Regions from separate parts of the Vibrio kanaloae genome, predicted to be linked through region 3. Evidence: predicted binding sites of a transcription regulator. Region 3 holds the regulator's gene; each other region holds the start of a gene.
The links. Region 3 encodes PurR, which represses purine synthesis genes. Its sites were predicted from a motif close to TNANGNAAACGTTTNCNTNA; they were not measured.
Positions count from the first base shown of each region.

Region 1: the regulator PurR is predicted to act here: its motif matches at 4,082-4,101, upstream of OCV24_RS10990 (NCS2 family permease).
Region 2: the regulator PurR is predicted to act here: its motif matches at 3,380-3,399, upstream of purE (5-(carboxyamino)imidazole ribonucleotide mutase).

Region 1 covers NZ_AP025497.1:2,418,625-2,425,151, forward strand. The annotation lists gene proB (glutamate 5-kinase) at 1-276, opposite strand, end outside; gene crl (sigma factor-binding protein Crl) at 353-742, opposite strand; gene frsA (esterase FrsA) at 887-2,140, opposite strand; gene OCV24_RS10985 (xanthine phosphoribosyltransferase) at 2,230-2,694, opposite strand; gene OCV24_RS10990 (NCS2 family permease) at 2,779-4,068, opposite strand; gene OCV24_RS10995 (aminoacyl-histidine dipeptidase) at 5,126-6,527, shown strand, end outside.
Region 2 covers NZ_AP025497.1:3,118,771-3,125,297, forward strand. The annotation lists gene OCV24_RS14050 (gamma carbonic anhydrase family protein) at 46-591, shown strand; gene OCV24_RS14055 (DUF1488 family protein) at 588-857, opposite strand; gene aroE (shikimate dehydrogenase) at 875-1,705, opposite strand; gene hemF (oxygen-dependent coproporphyrinogen oxidase) at 1,780-2,697, opposite strand; gene OCV24_RS14070 (L-threonylcarbamoyladenylate synthase) at 2,717-3,274, opposite strand; gene purE (5-(carboxyamino)imidazole ribonucleotide mutase) at 3,470-3,955, shown strand; gene OCV24_RS14080 (5-(carboxyamino)imidazole ribonucleotide synthase) at 3,961-5,091, shown strand; gene OCV24_RS14085 (DNA topoisomerase family protein) at 5,196-5,765, opposite strand; gene OCV24_RS14090 (DUF494 family protein) at 5,778-6,254, opposite strand; gene dprA (DNA-processing protein DprA) at 6,258-6,527, opposite strand, start outside.
Region 3 covers NZ_AP025497.1:1,997,877-2,004,403, forward strand. The annotation lists gene torR (two-component system response regulator TorR) at 1-196, opposite strand, end outside; gene torD (molecular chaperone TorD) at 452-1,099, shown strand; gene purR (HTH-type transcriptional repressor PurR) at 1,416-2,420, shown strand; cyclic di-GMP riboswitch class I at 2,591-2,676, shown strand; gene OCV24_RS09080 (TfoX/Sxy family DNA transformation protein) at 2,804-3,394, shown strand; gene OCV24_RS09085 (TVP38/TMEM64 family protein) at 3,527-4,207, shown strand; gene OCV24_RS09090 (putative signal transducing protein) at 4,219-4,536, shown strand; gene OCV24_RS09095 (alpha/beta fold hydrolase) at 4,663-5,460, opposite strand; gene glgA (glycogen synthase GlgA) at 5,744-6,527, opposite strand, start outside.

The DNA.
Region 1 (6,527 bases), 420 kb from region 3:
TGAGTTGGGAAGTGCGGGGTAACCAAGGTGCTCACGCCCTGCCGCCATTGCGCCAGACGAAACCATAACCACTGAGTGGCCTTGTTTTTTTAATTCAGCACATTGACGAACCAGCTCAACCATGTGAGCACGATCTAATGCCAATGTTCCACCAGTTAAGACACTGGTACCCAGTTTAACAACGACAGTTTTACGCTGTGTTGTTGTCCCGCTTTGATGATTTATTGTCATGAAGTCTTTTATGGATAAAACAAATAAGAGGTGATGTTTTAGCAATCAACAGGGGAATTCACAAGTAGAAAAGGTGCGAAATCGCACCTTTTTGCTCTATAGAGAAGACTAACCTTTAAAATCAGATGAATTCGACAGACTCTTCGTCGAATTGAACGCTGATTTCAAATTTAGTTTGAAGTTCATCAACCAATTTTTTATGAAAGGCTACTTGGGTTCGAGAGACTTCGGTGACCGCTTTCTTAGGCAGTGGCAAAGAATCCCAATTACCATCAGTGTTGTATTTACCGATGTTGTATTTCGCCGAATATCCCTCTTCCGACTTATCTAGCTCCAACCACCAGCCCCAGAACTCACGTTCTTCTGGTGATTTTTTATCGTTCACACACACAGACAAGCAATCAAAAATATAGTGCCCTTCTTTTGATTGCGGCTCTCTTAGATAAGGGCCAATAGCCTTTAAAACATTAAGCAAACGATAGTGAGTAGGTTGTTGTGTCACTTCTGACATATTGAATCTCCATCTTCAATGTTAAGAATGACGTTACTCAGGTTTAAAGCAAACGGCTAAATAGCCTTTGATTTTATAAATAGTCACTGAGTATCAGGTACTTAATCTGTACACTTTTCATGCTTAACTAATTTCGGAGAAATGTCACCTAAATAATTCATCCTCAAGCCACTTTATCGCCAATTCGAGGGATTGCTCATAACCTTGTGTAATTGATTTAGTTTTAATTTTCTTCGCTTTACCGTAATCACTGTAAATAGCAACCAGTTGATTATCCGTATGTGGCGACACCGGGTCACCCTCCAAAGCCAATGCCAAAATAGGGACACTCGTCTTACTGTTAGATAACAAACCTTGAACTTTGAGCGACCACGCCATCAATTGTCCAGAAAGGCTATTGATATCCACCGCACCTTTACCAAGGCGAGAAGCCAACACATCCAAATGCATTTTAGGCATCTGCTTTAACTTATCGGCATGAACAAAGATATCGTGGATTGGAGCACCTAAAGAGATACAAGCTTTAAGCTTGCGCTGTTCGATAAAAGATAGCCTCACCATTGCATTGCCACCAAAACGAAAACCAAATAACCCGACCTTATGATGATCCACCCACGGAATGTTAGGCAGTTCATTCAACACGGCTTGATGCAGACAAGAAGAGTCTTCGGTTAATGGCCAGTGTGAACTGTGTCCTATCGATGGCATATCTACGGTTAGCATCGCAATGTTCTTCGGTGCTAAGTAATCTCTAAACAAGCGCCACATATCAGTTTGCAAGCTATCCAAGCCAGCACTCACAATCACAACGGGTTGTGGCTTGTCCGTTTTGGTTAGATGCAAATTCGCTTTGATTTTCTTGTTTTGGTATGGCACTTCAATCTGTTTGACGATCAGCTTGGTATGCTTAATCGCTTCAGAATAAGCGGCGTTCGCCAATACTTGAGCCTGGACTGCAAGGCTGTCGTTCTTAAGATGTGGGTAGCCCGCAATGCTGAAGCACAAAGATGCAGAGAACAATTCTTCTGCCATCTCTTCACCACTCTTTTCGTTCGAACTATTTTGGTGCTGCATGCCTAGCTTAGTCCACTCGTAAGCCCAGTTACCGCTGCGGTAACCCATCACAGTGTCTAACCACTCATCAGTCGTTCGGGAGTTCTTTGATGACGCAACTCGAGCCAATACAGCTTCTTGCTCTATTGGATTAACCCCTTGCCATACCCACTGCAGACGTCTTAAGTTTCGGTACCATGATGAATTGTGCTGCTTACGCTTCTCGCCGAGCAACGCTTCGGAGCTGGGCATGTAACACGTTAGCATTGAGGTCTCTTTGGCCTGCTTATGCTTAACAAACAAGGTTTCCGAAAGGTTTGAGCTCGTTTCTTTTGATTCAGACATTGGAATACTTAATAAGAAATGGTTGTCACTAATCATATAAAAAAAAATGACCCTATGATGGGTCATTTCTCAAAAAATTTAGCTTGCGCTTATTTTGACTTGCGATTTACTGGCTCAACGTAGCTTAGGCTCGTATCCCAAGGTTGCTCAATCCATGTGTCTTGAGGGATATCAACAATGTATTCATCAAGTAAATGTGCACCAGATGGTTTTGCACATACTGCGATTAATTTCGCTTTAGGGTACATTTCGCGAAGCTTACGTGCAGTGTCACCACTATCAACAAGATCTTCAACGATTAAGAAACCTTCACCGTCACCTTCAGGAGCTTTAACGACTGTCATATCACGTTGGTGATCGTGGTCATAGCTAGAGATACAAATCGTATCTACGTGACGAATACCCAATTCACGAGCCAAGATTGCACCAGGAACCAAACCACCACGGCTGACCGCCCAGATACCTTTCCACTGCTCTGCTGGCATTTGCTTTTCAGCTAGTTGACGGCAGTAAGTCTGCATGTTGTCCCAAGTGATAACGAATTTGTTGCTCATAGTATAAAACCTAATAATTTTGTCATGTTATTAGAGGCTATTCCAAACATAACCTCTTCAGCGATTAAGCAGAAATCTAGACGATTAAGCGAAAATGTATTTAAGAATAAAGATAGCCGACATGACCCACACAGCAGGTGAAACGTCGCGACCTTTACCACTTAGCAGCTTAATTACAGCGTAAGCGATGAAACCAAGTGAAATACCCTCAGCAATAGAGTATGTCAGCGGCATAAGCAGACATGTTACCACGACAGGTGCAGCTTCCGTAAGATCACGCCAATCAATGCCCACGAGGCCAGACATCATCAGAATGGCTACATAGAACAATGCGCCTGATGTTGCGTAAGCCGGAATCATACCTGCAAGTGGCGAGAAGAAAAGAGCCAGTAGGAATAAGATACCAACCACAACAGCTGTTAGACCTGTACGGCCACCTTCAGCCACGCCTGCAACACTTTCAACATAAGAAGTCGTGTTTGATGTACCTAGCAATGCACCAATAGACGTTGCTGTAGAGTCAGCAAGCAGTGCTTTGTTTAAACGAGGAAGTTTACCGTCTTCCTTGATTAAGTTTGCTTTCGTTGCAACCCCCACCAAAGTACCCGCAGTATCGAACAAATCGACGAACAAGAATGCGAATACGACTGAAATCATACCTATTTCAAATACCGCAGAGAAATCAAGCTGCATAAACGTTGGTGCTAAGCTTGGTGGTGTAGACATGATGCCACCGTATTGAACATCACCAATAGCAATACCAAGAGCAGTGATAGCTAGAATAGCGATCATGACTGCGCCTTTCACACCACGATGAACAAGAGCAATAGTAAGGAAAAAACCAAGTGCACCTAGGGTTGGGGCAATCGCGGTAATATCACCAAGTGAAACCTTGGTTGCTGGGTTAGAAACAACGATGCCAGCATTGCTAAGAGCAATAAACGCAAGGAAAAGACCAATACCCGCAGAGATACCTACACGCAGAGACATAGGGATAGAGTTGATAATCCATTCACGAATCTTAAAGATACTTAAGAAAATGAAGATTACGCCCGATACGAAAACCGCTGCCAAAGCAACTTGCCACGTATAACCCATCCCCATTACAACAGCGTAAGTAAAGAATGCATTCAGCCCCATACCTGGTGCTTGAGCAATTGGGTAGTTAGCAACAAAGCCCATGATAAAACAGCCAATAGCAGCCGCTAAACAGGTTGCTACAAATACAGCGCCATGGTCCATCCCTGCGTCAGCTAGAATCATTGGGTTTACAAAAATAATGTAAGCCATTGTTAGGAAGGTTGTTAGACCTGCGATGATTTCAGTGCGCACATTGGTGCCATTTTCACTGAGTTTGAATAGCTTTTCGAACATTATCGAATCCTATAAGAGTAAACGGTTGCGTAATCGATTGGCCGTGGATTATAAAGTTATCAAATAACAAATTCCAGATAGAATTAAGGCTCTAATCGATATTTATCAGAATACTTTATGAAACAAAGCGATTAAAAAGGAAGGTAGCTAGAGAAAATAACCATAATAAACAGTTAATTAATACTATTATTCATGATGGAATTTCTTGGTTACTTTTTCGACCATCAATTATTTTAATAGAGAATCTAGCCATTAAACTCTGAATTCAAACCCACAAGAGTTATGTATTTTTCAACAAGATCAGTAATCAGGCGTAAATTGATATTTCGGCGTTTAAAAAACAACCATGCAGAACAGCAGGGAAAGTGACAAGCTAAAGCGGTTTGGAAAAGTAGCAGGCAAAAAAAACGCCACTCAAAACTGAGTGGCGGTAGAATCTGTCAACCAAAAGGGTTGTAAAAGAATTCCAATATATAGGGGTGAACAAAACTGTTCGAGTTACATGCTTACGGTATTAGTAACCAAAGCTTGTAGGGTATGCAAAGTTGCTAGTGTAAACAGAGCTGTTAAGCCAGAACATTGCAGATGGTAAACCTTTCATAACTATCACCTTAATAAATCAATAAAAAACGAATTTGATTTCTCGGTTCCTTGGAGGCGATAAAACGGACTCATCCTTTGAGCATTTACTCTTCACCTTAGAAGTTGGTTATTAATATACCCTAAAGAAAAAATATTACAACTTTTTATTGCGACACATCACACTTTTGACTAAATAAGATCACAACCCAAACCCATAAGTGTAATTAAATTACAAAATAAACTTAAACAAACGTTTGCTTGGGTTATTTATAAGCATCAAAGCGCTTAGTTATGATCGGATGGACAAAATCGCTTTCAAAATTTGAGGTGTTTGAGGTTTAGAAGCGCTACTCGTCAAAACACTCAAGTGGTATGCTGTTACCATCAAAACAGACCCATATTTTAGATTTTTGTTCTAGGTTTTTACCCATGAGAATCCTAAATATATGGTTACCAAATAAAAAAGGAGTCATCCGTGTCTGAATTCCATTCTGAGATCAGTAAATTATCCCCTGCCCCTATTTGGCAGTTCTTCGATAAGATTTGCTCAATCCCACATCCTTCTAAGCATGAGGAAGAGCTAGCTCAATACATTATTGCTTGGGCAACAGAGCAAGGTTTAAGTGTGCGTCGCGACCCAACGGGTAACGTCTTCATTACTAAACCTGCAACGCCAGGCATGGAAAACAAAAAAGGTGTGGTGCTGCAAGCGCACATCGATATGGTTCCACAAAAGAATGAAGACACGGTTCACGACTTCGCTAAAGATCCTATCCAGCCATACATTGATGGTGAGTGGGTTACAGCAAAAGGCACAACACTTGGCGCTGATAACGGCATGGGCATGGCTTCTTGCCTAGCGGTTCTTGCGTCAAACGAAATCAAGCACGGCCCTATAGAAGTTCTACTCACTGTAGATGAAGAAGCAGGAATGACAGGTGCTTTCGGTCTTGAAGCTGGTTGGTTAGAAGGCGATATCCTTCTTAATACCGATTCAGAGCAAGAAGGTGAAGTATATATGGGTTGTGCTGGCGGTATCGACGGTACAATGACTTTCGACATCACTCGAGATGCTATTCCTGCAGATTTCGTAACGCGCAAACTAACACTTAAAGGCCTTAAAGGCGGTCACTCGGGTTGTGATATCCATACTGGTCGTGCAAACGCAAACAAACTACTTGCCCGTTTCTTAGCGAGTCACGCAAAAAAGCTAGACCTTCGCATCGTAGAGTTCAAAGGTGGTAGCCTTCGTAACGCAATTCCTCGTGAAGGTTTCGTAACGGTTGCAGTTCCTGCTGCAAACCAAGAGGAACTGGCTTCGCTATACAACTACTACACCGAGCTTCTATCAACTGAACTAGGTAACATCGAAGACAGCATCGTAACATTCAACGAAGAAGTCGCCGTTGAAATGGGTACTCTTGCACAAGCAGAACAGACGCGCTTTATCGCAGCACTTAACGCAGCACCAAACGGCGTGATTCGTATGAGTGACGAGATTGAAGGTGTTGTGGAAACATCTCTAAACGTAGGTGTGATCACGACAGAAGAGAATTCAATCACAGTACTTTGCCTGATCCGTTCCCTTATCGACTCAGGTCGCAGCCAAGTAGAAAGCATGCTTCACTCTATTGCTGAACTAGCAGGTGCTAACATCGCGTTCTCTGGTGCTTATCCAGGTTGGAAACCAGACGCAGATTCTGAAATCATGCACATATTCCGCGACATGTACGAAGGCATATACGGTCACAAGCCAAATATCATGGTTATCCATGCTGGTCTTGAGTGTGGTCTATTCAAAGAACCTTACCCAAACATGGATATGGTTTCTTTCGGCCCAACGATCAAATTCCCTCACTCTCCAGACGAGAAAGTGA
Region 2 (6,527 bases), 1.1 Mb from region 3:
TTCCCCTTAATTAAGGGCTTAAGGTGCCTATATAAAGGAGGATTTATGAGTTCAATACGCAGTTATAAAGGAATATCCCCTCAGATTGGACAAGGTGTCTATATAGATACAAGTTCGGTACTGGTTGGTGATATCAAAATCGGTAACGACTCTAGCGTGTGGCCTTTGGTTGCTGCTCGAGGGGATGTGAACCACATTCATATTGGAGAGAGAACGAACATCCAAGATGGTAGTGTCTTGCACGTCACCCATAAGAATGCTGAAAACCCTGACGGTTATCCTCTATTAATAGGTAATGATGTCACTATCGGGCATAAAGTAATGCTGCATGGCTGCACGATTGAAGATCGTGTACTTGTTGGTATGGGAGCTATTGTGCTGGATGGTGTGGTTATCGAACAAGAAGTAATGATTGGTGCGGGAAGTTTGGTTCCACCTAACAAGGTACTTGAGAGTGGTTATCTCTATGTAGGAAGCCCAGTTAAGCAAGCACGTCCATTAAATGATAAAGAACGTGCTTTCTTGCAGAAGTCGGCTGACAACTATGTTCAGAATAAAAATGACTATCTAGACTCTGTGCTTCCTGTTTAAAGCACTTTAATCTGAATTCGATTAGAGGAGTCATACTCCTCTTCTTCTATTAACTCTTCCGCTAGCTCTTCAATATCGAAACGTAACTCTGAAAAGATAGCTAAAGCTTGATCGCCCTCTTCTATCACTTTACCTGCCAATCGTGATAATTCTTCAATAGATAAGACACATTCGATCAATGCACCCGACTGTTGTGCTGGGAAGGTGATAGATTGACTTGCTTCATCCCAATCTTGGATATCCGGAAATAGAATTGATTGATTCATTTTTTATAAATACCTCATTACATCTCTAGGTTTTTACGTAATTCTCTTAAAATCTGTTTTGTTCCAGGACGAAGGCCACGCCACAGCATAAAGCTCTCTGCTGCCTGCCCCACTAGCATACCCAAACCATCATAAGCAGCATGAACACCGTTATCTAATGCCCATTGATTAAATACTGTGGTTCCAGATCCGTAAACCATGTCATAAACGGCGCTATTAGAATTGAAAATAGCATCAGACACTTCAGGAATCTGTCCGCTTAGACCAGACGAAGTAGAGTTAATAATGACATCAAAGCCTTCATTAACATCACTTAGCCCCATCCCCTTGATATTGCCATGCGAAGAAAACATCTCAGCCAGAAGTTCAGCCTTGGAGCTGGTTCGATTAGCGACCACCAGCTGTTGTGGCTTTTGGTCGAGAAGAGGTTGAATCACCCCTCTCGCAGCACCACCAGCGCCAAGAAGAAGAACGCGAGCTCCTTTTAACGCAACTTGATGTTGAAGCAGGTCTTGAACTAAACCCTCGCCATCGGTGTTATCACCAATGATTTCTCCGTCATCGAGCTTCTTAAGTGTGTTTACGGCACCAGCCAATTCAGCCCTCTCAGTTAGGCGATTGGCAAACTGATAGGCATCTTCTTTAAAAGGCGCTGTGACATTACATCCTCGACCACCTTCACTGAAAAAGGCTTTCGCAGCAGTGATAAATTCACCATGCTCTGGCTGTAATGCTGTATAGGTAAGTTGTTGGCTGGTTTGGCGAGCAAATAATGTGTGAATGAATGGCGATTTGCTTTGCCCAATAGGGTTACCGAAAACGGCATAACGATCTACTTGCTGTGTCATATCCTTACCTAACAGAAATAAAAAAGGTCATCTATATAGATGACCCTATCACTATCCCTATAAGGAAGGAAGAACTACCAAACTCGAGGCTTTAGGTAGTCGCTATAAAGCAGATCTTCTGGTGAACCCGCTTGAGGTTCGTAGCGATATTCCCAGCGAGCCAATGGCGGCATCGACATTAATATTGATTCTGTACGACCACCGCTTTGCAAACCAAATAGGGTGCCACGGTCATACACTAAGTTAAATTCAACATAGCGACCACGACGATAAAGTTGGAAATCACGCTCGCGCTCACCATAAGGCGTCTGTTTGCGTCGTTCTACAATTGGTAAGTATGCGGCTGCAAAACCTTCACCGACCGCCTGCATATAAGCAAAGCTCTTTTCAAAGCCCCACTCATTCAGATCATCAAAGAACAGCCCACCCACACCACGTGTTTCATCACGGTGAGGCAGATAGAAGTACTTATCACACCATTCCTTGTGTTCTTGATAAACGTCATCACCAAACGGCGCACACAGGTCTTTAGCGGTTTGATGCCAAGATTGGCAGTCTTCATCGAAAGGATAAAATGGCGTTAAGTCAAAACCACCACCAAACCACCAAATTGGGTCTTCCCCTTCTTTTTCCGCAATGAAGAATCGAACGTTCGCGTGTGAGGTTGGGACATATGGGTTTTTAGGGTGGATAACTAATGAGACACCCATAGCTTCAAACTTACGTCCGGCTAATTCAGGACGGTGAGCTGTGGCTGAGGCAGGCATAGCCTTACCAGCGACATGAGAAAAGTTAACCCCACCTTGCTCAAATACCGCACCATTGGTCATCACACGAGTTCGACCACCGCCACCAAGGCGTTCGCCAGGTTCACGCTCCCATGCATCTTCTTCAAACAGTGCTGTGCCATCAGCTTGCTCAAGCTGCTGGCAAATCGAATCTTGTAGACTCAGTAAAAACTGTTTTACTGCTTCTTTATCAATTGCTGACATCTTTCTTCCTCTGCAGGGTTTAACCCTGTCTTAATATTTTCGACGTTTTTGCATCTCTAATTTCGCTTGGCTTCTCACGACCACCCGTTTGACCTTCTAAAATAGCCACCAAATGTTGACCCAGTTGCTGTTGAACTTCTTCAGTCGTCATACAAGGCGGTTCACCTGTCAGGTTAGCACTGGTCGAGGTTAACGGCTTACCGAATTCATTACACATTCTTTGAACTAAAGGGTGATCAGTCACTCGCACCGCGATGGATTCAAATTGGCCACTGACCCAGTCCGTCACTTTACTGCTGGTTGGCATTATCCAAGTCACAGGTCCTGGCCATGTTGCTTTTACGGTCGCTAACTGCGCTTCCGTCAACTGGCTTTCGTCAATATAGGGCAGCAACTGCTCGTAACTCGCAGCAATTAGGATCAACCCTTTCTCCATCGGCCGCTGTTTTAAATCGAGCAATTTCTTAATGGCTTGTGGATTATCGGGATCACAACCGACCCCAAAAACGCCTTCGGTCGGGTAAGCAATGACTTCACCTTGTTGTAATGCCTGCAAAGTATGTTGAAAGTTATCCAAGGGTTGCCTCATTAATTCTGTTATCGAACTCGCTAAGTGTACAAATTATCATTCACTGTGACTAAAGCTATTTGTTTATAAAATGTATCAATTAACAACTTAGACTTACGCAAACGTTTTCCTTAAGCAATTTTCCCCGTATAATGCGCGCAAAATATCTAATCACTAATTAAATCGTACCTGAAGGAGTTTGAGATGACTGTCGGTATTATCATGGGTTCTAAATCTGATTGGCCAACAATGAAGCTAGCTGCAGAAATGTTGGATCAGTTTGGCGTGGCGTACGAAACAAAAGTGGTTTCTGCTCACCGCACACCTCAGTTGCTTGCAGACTACGCAACCAGTGCGAAAGAGCGCGGTATTAAAGTGATTATTGCAGGTGCTGGCGGCGCTGCACACCTTCCAGGTATGGCTGCTGCTTTCACAAGCGTACCTGTTTTGGGTGTTCCCGTTCAGTCTAAAGCACTGAAGGGCATGGACTCGCTGCTTTCTATCGTGCAGATGCCAAAAGGTATCGCAGTAGGTACTTTGGCTATCGGTGAAGCTGGCGCTGCCAATGCAGGTATACTAGCAGCTCAAATCATTGGTACACACAATGAAGAAGTGATGGCGAAAGTCGAAGCGTTCCGCTCTGAGCAAACAGAAACGGTTCTGGCTAATCCAAACCCTGCAGAGGACTAATTCCCATGCATGTTCTTGTGTTAGGCGCGGGCCAACTTGCTCGCATGATGTCCCTAGCGGGGGCACCGCTGAATATTGAAATTTCTGCTTTTGATGTTGGCAGCAAAAATATTGTTCACCCATTAACGCAAGCGATTCTAGGCAACGGCTTAGACACCGCGATTGAGCGTGCGGACGTCATTACTGCTGAATTCGAACATATCCCTCACGATGTACTTGAGGTGTGTGAACGCAGTGGTAAGTTCTTACCGACAACAGAAGCAATCAAAGCTGGCGGTGATCGTCGCCTTGAAAAAGCACTGTTAGACGAAGCAAATGTGAAAAATGCCAAATACTACGTGATTAACTCTCGCGAAGACTTTGACGCTGCGATTGCTCACGTAGGCTTGCCAATGGTCTTGAAGAGCACACTTGGCGGCTACGATGGCAAAGGTCAATGGCGCTTAAAGACATTAGACAATGTTGACGCGACTTGGACAGAAATGGCCGAGTGCATTGCCGCAACCAACAACCAAGCCATTGTGGCTGAAGAGTTTGTTCCGTTTGACCGCGAAGTATCACTGGTTGGTGCTCGTGGTACCAATGGCGAGATTCAAGTGTATCCACTGGCTGAGAATGTTCACACCGATGGCGTGTTGAGCTTATCAACAGCCATTGATGACATTGAACTGCAAGAGCAAGCGAAAACCATGTTCACCGCAGTTGCAGAACGTTTGGACTACATTGGCGTGCTTGCACTTGAGTTCTTTGATGTTCAAGGTTCACTGCTGGTTAATGAGATTGCACCACGTGTTCATAACTCTGGCCACTGGACGCAACAAGGCGCAGAGACTTGTCAGTTTGAGAACCACCTACGTGCCGTATGTGGTATGCCACTAGGCAGCACCAAACTGATTCGCCCAACCGCAATGATCAACATTCTTGGTGAAGATACCCTACCTGAAGATATTCTGGCTCAAGATGGCTGTCATGTTCATTGGTATGGCAAAGAGAAGCGTGCGGGTCGAAAGATGGGCCACATTAACGTGAGCGCTGACTACAACGCAGAGCTGCAAAGAGCGTTGTGCTCACTGGCAGACATTCTTGATAAGCAAGCTTACCCTGCTGTGCATGAGTTTGCTGAGCAGATGAAATAAGCCTACATTGGCTTATTGATATAAAAAGTTCATTGGATGTAGAAACGGCGCTCATTGAGCGCCGTTTTTTATTTCTGATCATTCACTTACTGTGATTGGTATTACTACTGAGATTGAATGTGATGACACTTGCGATCAGCACATTGCTTCTTAGTGCCACTGGCCGTTCTCTTTTCCAGCAACAGCGGGAACTGGCACTGTTCACAACGACCTATAACAGGTGGCTGATTAACGGCAAACTTACACTTAGGGTAGTTATCGCACGCATAGAAGGTTTTGCCGTAGCGAGATTTACGCTCAACCAAATGGCCTCGACTACACTCAGGGCAGGCTACAAGTGGCTGCTCTTCAGGTTGTTCTTTTGGTTGGTCCAAAGATTCGATGTGATTACACGTTGGGTAACTACTACAACCAATGAACATCCCAAAGCGACCTTGCCTTAATACCAATTCGTTTTGGCATTTAGGACACGGCACGCCCAGCTCTTTCACCACATGACCATCATTTTGATGAAGAGGCTTGATGTAACCACAGCTCGGATACTGCTTACAGCCTAAAAATGGGCCGTGCTTACCATGGCGAAGCTGAAGCTCCCCACCACACTGTGGACATGGTTCATGCTCTAACGCATGTTCATGTGCTGAAAAAAGCTGATTATCAATCTTACTACTCATGACAAGCCTGTATTAATGCAAGATACCTTGCTCTTTGGTGTACAACAGCTCTTCCATTTGCGTGTAAGCACTTTCATTACCCGGCACATTAAATAGCACCATTAAGATAATCCATTTCAGATCATCCAATTCAAATTCGTTGGTCTCAAGCCCCATAACACGATCAATCACCATTTCACGAATTTCTGTCGTGAGCACGTTGATCTGTTCAAGGAACAGTAAGAAACCTCGACACTCCATATTAATACGTGAAATCTCTCGACTGGTATAAATACGCATCGAGGTATTGGAGCACACACTAATCGCCGCTTGGTTCTCGGTATCTTGCAATGCCGCAAGATCTTCTAACCAATGGAGGGCCTTATAAATATCATCTTGGCGAAACCCTGCTCGAATAAGCTCATCTTCCAGCTCATCTTGATCCACCTGCAATTCAGAATCGCTATGGATGTAGGTTTCAAACAAGTACATCAGTATGTCCATCATCATAGCTTAGCCTCTCCCCTTTCGAATATAGCCACCGGAAACTGCAACAACATGCCCTGAGAGCTCAAGCTCCAAAAGCTGCATCATGACCTCATGCACAGGTATATGGGTTCTCTGTGCCAAAATATCAACGGGTGTCGCTTCTAACCCTACGTTAGCTAACAGCTGTGGAAATGGCAATTGTTCATTTTCATCCTCATTCGGCGTAAGTTCGAATAAGCTGGGCTGCTGCTCTATAGACCAGTCTAACAGACTCTTTATTTCAATCAGAACATC
Region 3 (6,527 bases):
GAGTTAGCATCAATCCATCTTCGCCTGGCAAGTTGATGTCCAGCATAATGAGGTCCACGTTGTTATCTTCTAACACGCTTCTCATTTGAGCGCCGCTTTCTGCTTCGCTCACTGTGTAACCTTCGTTCTGGAAGTATCCAACCAATTTACTGCGGGTTACCACATCATCTTCTACGACTAATACGTGATAGCTCATCTACACCACTTTTCTTATTTAATAGTTTCAATGACTATTCTATTCATAACTAGTAACAATTCTAGTGGTGCAGAAGATAAAAGCCAGAAACATGGATTTTTCTTGATACAAGACAATCTTAAACCTTGCTATTTATCGTCCATAACAATTCAATATGGGCATTACCACTAACGAGTAGCTTTGCGCTTAGCAAATATCACGGTTAGTTAGACTGAGTACCCCGGGTATACGAAAGACGATATTAGGATCAATCCAATGAAAGATACAAAAGCGTTCAACGAACAAAGAGCAGAAATCTACTGGTGGTTATCAAGCTTATTCGCTAAAGAACTCACTCAAGAAGAACTCGATCACTACCACTCTGTTGACATTCGTTCTTTCCTAACTGGTTTAGGCGAAAATGAAACACTAAAGCCAGCGATTGATAAGTTAGTGGACGCGCTGAACCGCCTACAAACACGTGAAGATGCTCAGCTAGAACTGTCTGCAGACTTTTGTGACCTTTTCTTAAAAACAGATAAACATGGCGCCCTTCCATACGCTTCTATGTATATCGGCGAAACTGGCCTTTTGAATGATAAGCCAGCAAAAGATATGGAAGAGATCATGGCTAAGCACAACTTAGTGGTGAACCAAGATCTAAAAGAGCCAGCAGACCACATTGCTATCGAACTCGATTTCCTTGGTAACTTGATCATTCGCTCTAACGAAACTGAGCTTGAAGAAAAGCTAGAAAAATCATTTTCCGTTCAACAACAGTTTATCGAACAACAACTCCTTACTTGGGTACCCAAGTTCAACGTGAAATGTCATGACGTTGACGAATTCGGTTTCTACGCTTCAGTCTCATCTCTGTTACTCGCCTTCTGTAATTTAGACGCTCAATATCTAGCTGGTGACTAAGCTTATTGCATGACTAGGTAAATAAATTCAATAGAATGTGACAATTCACCCGGATTTCAGGGTGAATTTTATTGCGAGTAACTTCTAGTCAGTCTAAAATTGTGACCGCAAACGATAAAATATGAAACATTCACGAAATGCTATGCTTATTTAAGTTCAGAGCATTTCGGTGTTAAGACAAGCCGCTCAATAGCGGTTTTTTGTTTTTTAGCACGTTAGTACCCAAAGAGCCCTACAAATTATAGCTCTTAGTTAGGTAGCTTAACGGCTACTTTATTCCGTACTTTGGGAAAGTAGCTTCTAATAGGATAAAACCATGGCCACGATAAAAGATGTCGCTCGCTTAGCCGGCGTATCGACAACAACCGTTTCTCACGTAATCAATAAAACACGTTTTGTTGCAGAAGCGACTCAAGAAAAAGTAAACAAAGCTGTAGACGAACTGAACTATGCGCCAAGTGCTGTAGCTCGTAGCTTGAAGTGCAATACAACACGCACTATCGGCATGCTTGTTACTCAATCAACCAACCTATTCTTCTCTGAAGTTATCGATGGTGTTGAAAGCTACTGCTACCGTCAAGGTTACACTTTGATCCTGTGTAACACAGGTGGTATCTATGAGAAGCAACGTGACTACATTCGAATGCTGGCAGAGAAACGTGTAGATGGCATCTTAGTTATGTGTTCAGACCTAACTGAAGAACTAAGAGTGATGTTAGACCGTCACGCTGACATCCCGAAAGTTATTATGGACTGGGGCCCAGAGAGCTCTCAAGCTGATAAGATCATTGATAACTCTGAAGAAGGTGGCTACCTAGCAACCAAGTACCTGATTGAACGCGGTCACTCTAAAATTGCCTGTTTAAGTGGCCACTTAGACAAAGCAGCATGTGTTGAACGCATTGCCGGATACAAGCGCGCACTGAACGAAGCTAAGATTTCTACCGATAATAACATGATCATCGAAGGCAACTTCGAGTGCGATACGGCAGTTCTTGCTGCAGAGCAAATCGTTGAGATGGAAGATCGCCCGACGGCTGTATTCTGCTTTAATGACACGATGGCACTAGGTCTAATGAGTCGCCTGCAACAGAAAGGTATTCGTATTCCTGAAGATATTTCGATCATTGGTTACGACAACATCGAGCTAGCTGAATACTTTTCACCACCTTTAACAACGGTGCACCAACCGAAACGTCGTGTTGGTAAAAATGCTTTCGAAATTCTATTAGAACGTATAAAAGACAAAGATCATGAAAAACGTGTCTTCGAAATGCACCCTGAAATCGTAGAGCGATGTACAGTTAAAACGTTAAATTAATTGATAAAATGAGTTTAATTTCATCAAGCGCACCTTTAGGTGCGCTTTTTTTATCAGCACCCAAAATGAACCTAGATGCACAATACAAAGATCATTAATTGAAGCAATATCACATTTTGAAATAACAAGTGTGAGCCTCATTCAACAAAAACTTTATTCTATTCAATCAGTCACGCACAGGGCAAACCACTCGAAAGAGTGAGACGCAAAGCTTCCGGCCTAAACCACTCGTTGGTATGGTAGCGGGGTTACCGATGGCAAAATGCAGTAACTACTAATCATTTAGTAATTTACGGCTTATTGACAATTTAATTGCAACATTTTGCTAATCTCTCGGACCTGCTTATTTGGTGGCGTACTTCAAATACACCGAGATAAATAACATGGATAAACCGATACTAAAGGACTCAATGAAGTTATTTGAGTCCCTAGGAAAAATAAAATCACGCTCAATGTTTGGTGGATTCGGTCTTTTTGCTGATGACACAATGTTTGCTCTGGTTGTTAATGACCAACTGCACATACGAGCAGACAAATGCACAACAAAGCAATTCGAACAACAAGGGTTTCAACCGTACGTCTACAAAAAACGTGGTTTCCCTGTTGTTACTAAATATTTCGCTTTACCTGAAGGCCTATGGCAAGACCAAGAGAAAATCTTGCAGCTTGCAACCACGTCTCTGGGTTTTGCTAAAGAAGAAAAAGCTGAGCAGTCTTCTGCCAAGCCGACCCGACTCAAAGATCTGCCTAATCTTCGACTCGCTACCGAGCGTATGTTGAAAAAGGCAGGAATCGATTCTGTAGAACGTTTATATGAATCTGGCTCTGTAAACGCATTTAACGCCATCAAAGAATCGCATGCGTCTTCTGTCAGTATTGAACTACTTTGGGCGCTAGAAGGTGCGATCAATGGTACACATTGGTCTGTTATACCGCAGCAGCGTCGCGAAGAGCTTATCAATCGCGTCAATTAACATTGTCAGTGCAATATATACATAACTAAGCCGCATTTACTGCGGCTTTTTTTATATCTGGTGAAAGTTAATCTATGCTTTGCCTGTCTATCTATACTATCGGTATGCATTGAAAATTTAGAGGAAGTATCAATGAGTAAGAAAATGATATTGGGTATTGTGTTGGTCGTAACCATTGTCTTGTTAGGCATCAATTTCGGCCAGTACTTAACGCTTGAAAATGCTAAGACCCAACAAGCTGTCTTAAATGACTACATTGACAGCAACTTTATTGCAGCTGCCGCTATCTATTTTGTTGCGTATGTAATGATTACTGCTTTCTCAATTCCTGGTGCCGCTGTTGTCACCCTGCTCGGAGCTGCTCTATTTGGTTTCTGGAATAGCTTGCTGCTGGTATCTTTCGCAAGTGCAATTGGTGCTACCCTTGCCTTTCTAAGTAGCCGCTATCTATTACGTGACTGGATTCAAACCAAGTTTGGTGACAAATTGGCGACGATTAACAAGGGGGTTGAAAAAGACGGCGCATTTTACTTATTTTCTTTGCGTCTGATTCCTGTATTCCCATTTTTCCTTATCAACTTGCTGATGGGCCTAACGCCAATGTCGGTCAGTCGTTACTACATTACAAGCCAAATAGGCATGCTACCAGGCACTGCGGTTTTCTTGAACGCCGGTACTCAACTTGCGGAGATTGACTCGCTTTCAGGTATCATTTCCCCTTCAGTATTGTTGTCATTTGCTTTACTCGGGGTGTTCCCAATTTTTGCTAAATGGCTAATGGGCAAATTTCGCTCAACACCGATAACTGATTAAGGTTCTATGTCATGAAAATCTTTGTTGCATCGAATCCGACAGAAGCCCACATCATATGTGGATTGCTAGAAAGTGAGAATATTGCATGTGAGGTCCGTGGTGAGGGGTTGTTTGGTTTAAAAGGGGAACTCCCATTTACAGAAGACACTGACCCGTACGTTTGGCTGTATGAACCAGAACTGGCTAACAAAGCTCGCACTATTGTAAATGATTACCAAAAGCAGCAAGATTCGATCATCTATGAAGAGTGGCGATGTAGTGAGTGTCACGAAGTCAACGAAGCACTATTTGGTTCTTGTTGGCAGTGTGGCGCAGCCTCACCTGAGTAATACGCAAAGACTGTGACAAGAGGTTCGGTTTGATACCTCCTCAATATAAAAACGGGAAGCTAATCTAGCTTCCCGTTTTTATTTCAATTCTATCTAATCATCTAAGCTGATAATAAACCTAGAGAATCATTGGATTTGCTTTTGGATAAACTCGATAGAATGTTGATTGAATGCTTCAGGGTTTTCTACATTGCAGACGTGACCGCAGTTAGCGATTTCAACCAGTTCACTCGACTCATGTGCTTGCACCATTTCCTTTACTGGCTTAATGAACATGTAATCACGCTCTCCCATTAAATAGAGAGTAGGAATGGGTAACTCTCTATCTTTGAAATACTTCATTAGGGGATTAACATCTGCGGTTAAGATGAACCAACGTTTAAACTCTTTTTGGCACAGTTTCTTTGCTTCTCGGATAAACAGATGACGAGACTCTTTTTGGCTTTTTTGTGGCATTACTACATATGCAAAAAGACTGTATAACCACATATAAGGAATAATGTGTTTACTTAAGTTACCTAATTTGATTAAAACTTGAGAACGAGTGTTGAGTTTAGTGACAGCGCCGCCTAATACCATTGAACGCACACGCCCTGCAGCTAACTCCGCAACGTTACGTACTATGATCGTGCCTAAAGACATGCCAACAAAATGTGCAGAACGGATTTTAAGATGGTCTAATACCTTGAGAATATCAAGCGTCACCGATTTGAAGGTATAACGATTCGAAATCAGCCCTTTAAGTATATTGTCTGATTTACCATGCCCTCTCAAGTCAATGAGCAGCAAGTTGAAATGCTGTTTATACGCTTTAATCTGCTTGAACCAGATGGAGGAACTGCCTCCTGCGCCATGCACAAATACAACCCACTCATCGCTCGTAGGGTGAGTAAATGTTTTATGAAATAGTAAACTCTCAGACATACCTATCGCTTTAATTATTGGAATGGAGCTATGCCTCATCACGAGGCGATGACTAGGATATCACGCTATTAAGAACTTTAAGTGATAATAGTGTCAAACCTATCATTAGTCATATGAATACTTACCTCACCTTTTCTACCTGACTAAAATGAGTTTGCAAGCTTTGTCTTCGTAAACGTGATGTGCTCTGACCAGGAAACAAAAAGGCACTCTACAATTAGAGCGCCTTCATTTATTACGAGCGGTTGTTGCTCCCAGCTAATTTTAAAGCTAAGTCAACAAGTTAAAATGCTGAATGGTACATAGCTAGGTATTCTTTAGCCGCATCTTCCCAACTAAAATCTTGCTGCATCGCATAAAGCTGAACGCGCTTAATTTCAGATGGATTTTGCGCATAAAGCAGCAATGAACGATGTAAGACTGCCAGTAACGCCTGCGGTGTTGGTTCATCAAAAGCAAACCCAGTCGCGACTTCAGGATCCTTATCGTAATCATTTACGCTGTCTTTTAAGCCACCGACAGATCGAACAATCGGTAAAGTACCGTAAGCCATGCTGTAGATTTGGTTTAAGCCACAAGGTTCAAATTCAGAAGGCATCAAAAAGAAGTCAGAGCCCGCTTCAACTAAATGCGCCAATTCGTTGTTATACGCTTCAACAAACGAGAACTTATCTGAGTGAAGTGCCGACAGATCTTTTAGCTGACTCGCCAACACTGGATCGCCTGTTCCTACAATCACGATCTGAAGCTCGTTCTTCAAAAACTGCTCGATGATGGGCAATAAATAATGTACGCCTTTTTGATGGGTCAGACGACAAACCATGCCATACACAGCGCAGTCGATAGCTGGCAAACCAACATTTTGTTGCAATTTTTGCTTACACGCCGATTTACCACGAACCATGCTGTGCTTGGTCGCTTTGTATTTGCGAGGTAAAAAATCATCCGTTTCAGGATTCCAAGCACCATAATCACAGCCATTCAAAATACCGAACAAGTCCGAGGCTCTGTGTTGGAACTCTGCTTCCATACCATGACTGCCAAGCTCAGTTTTGAGCTCTACTGCA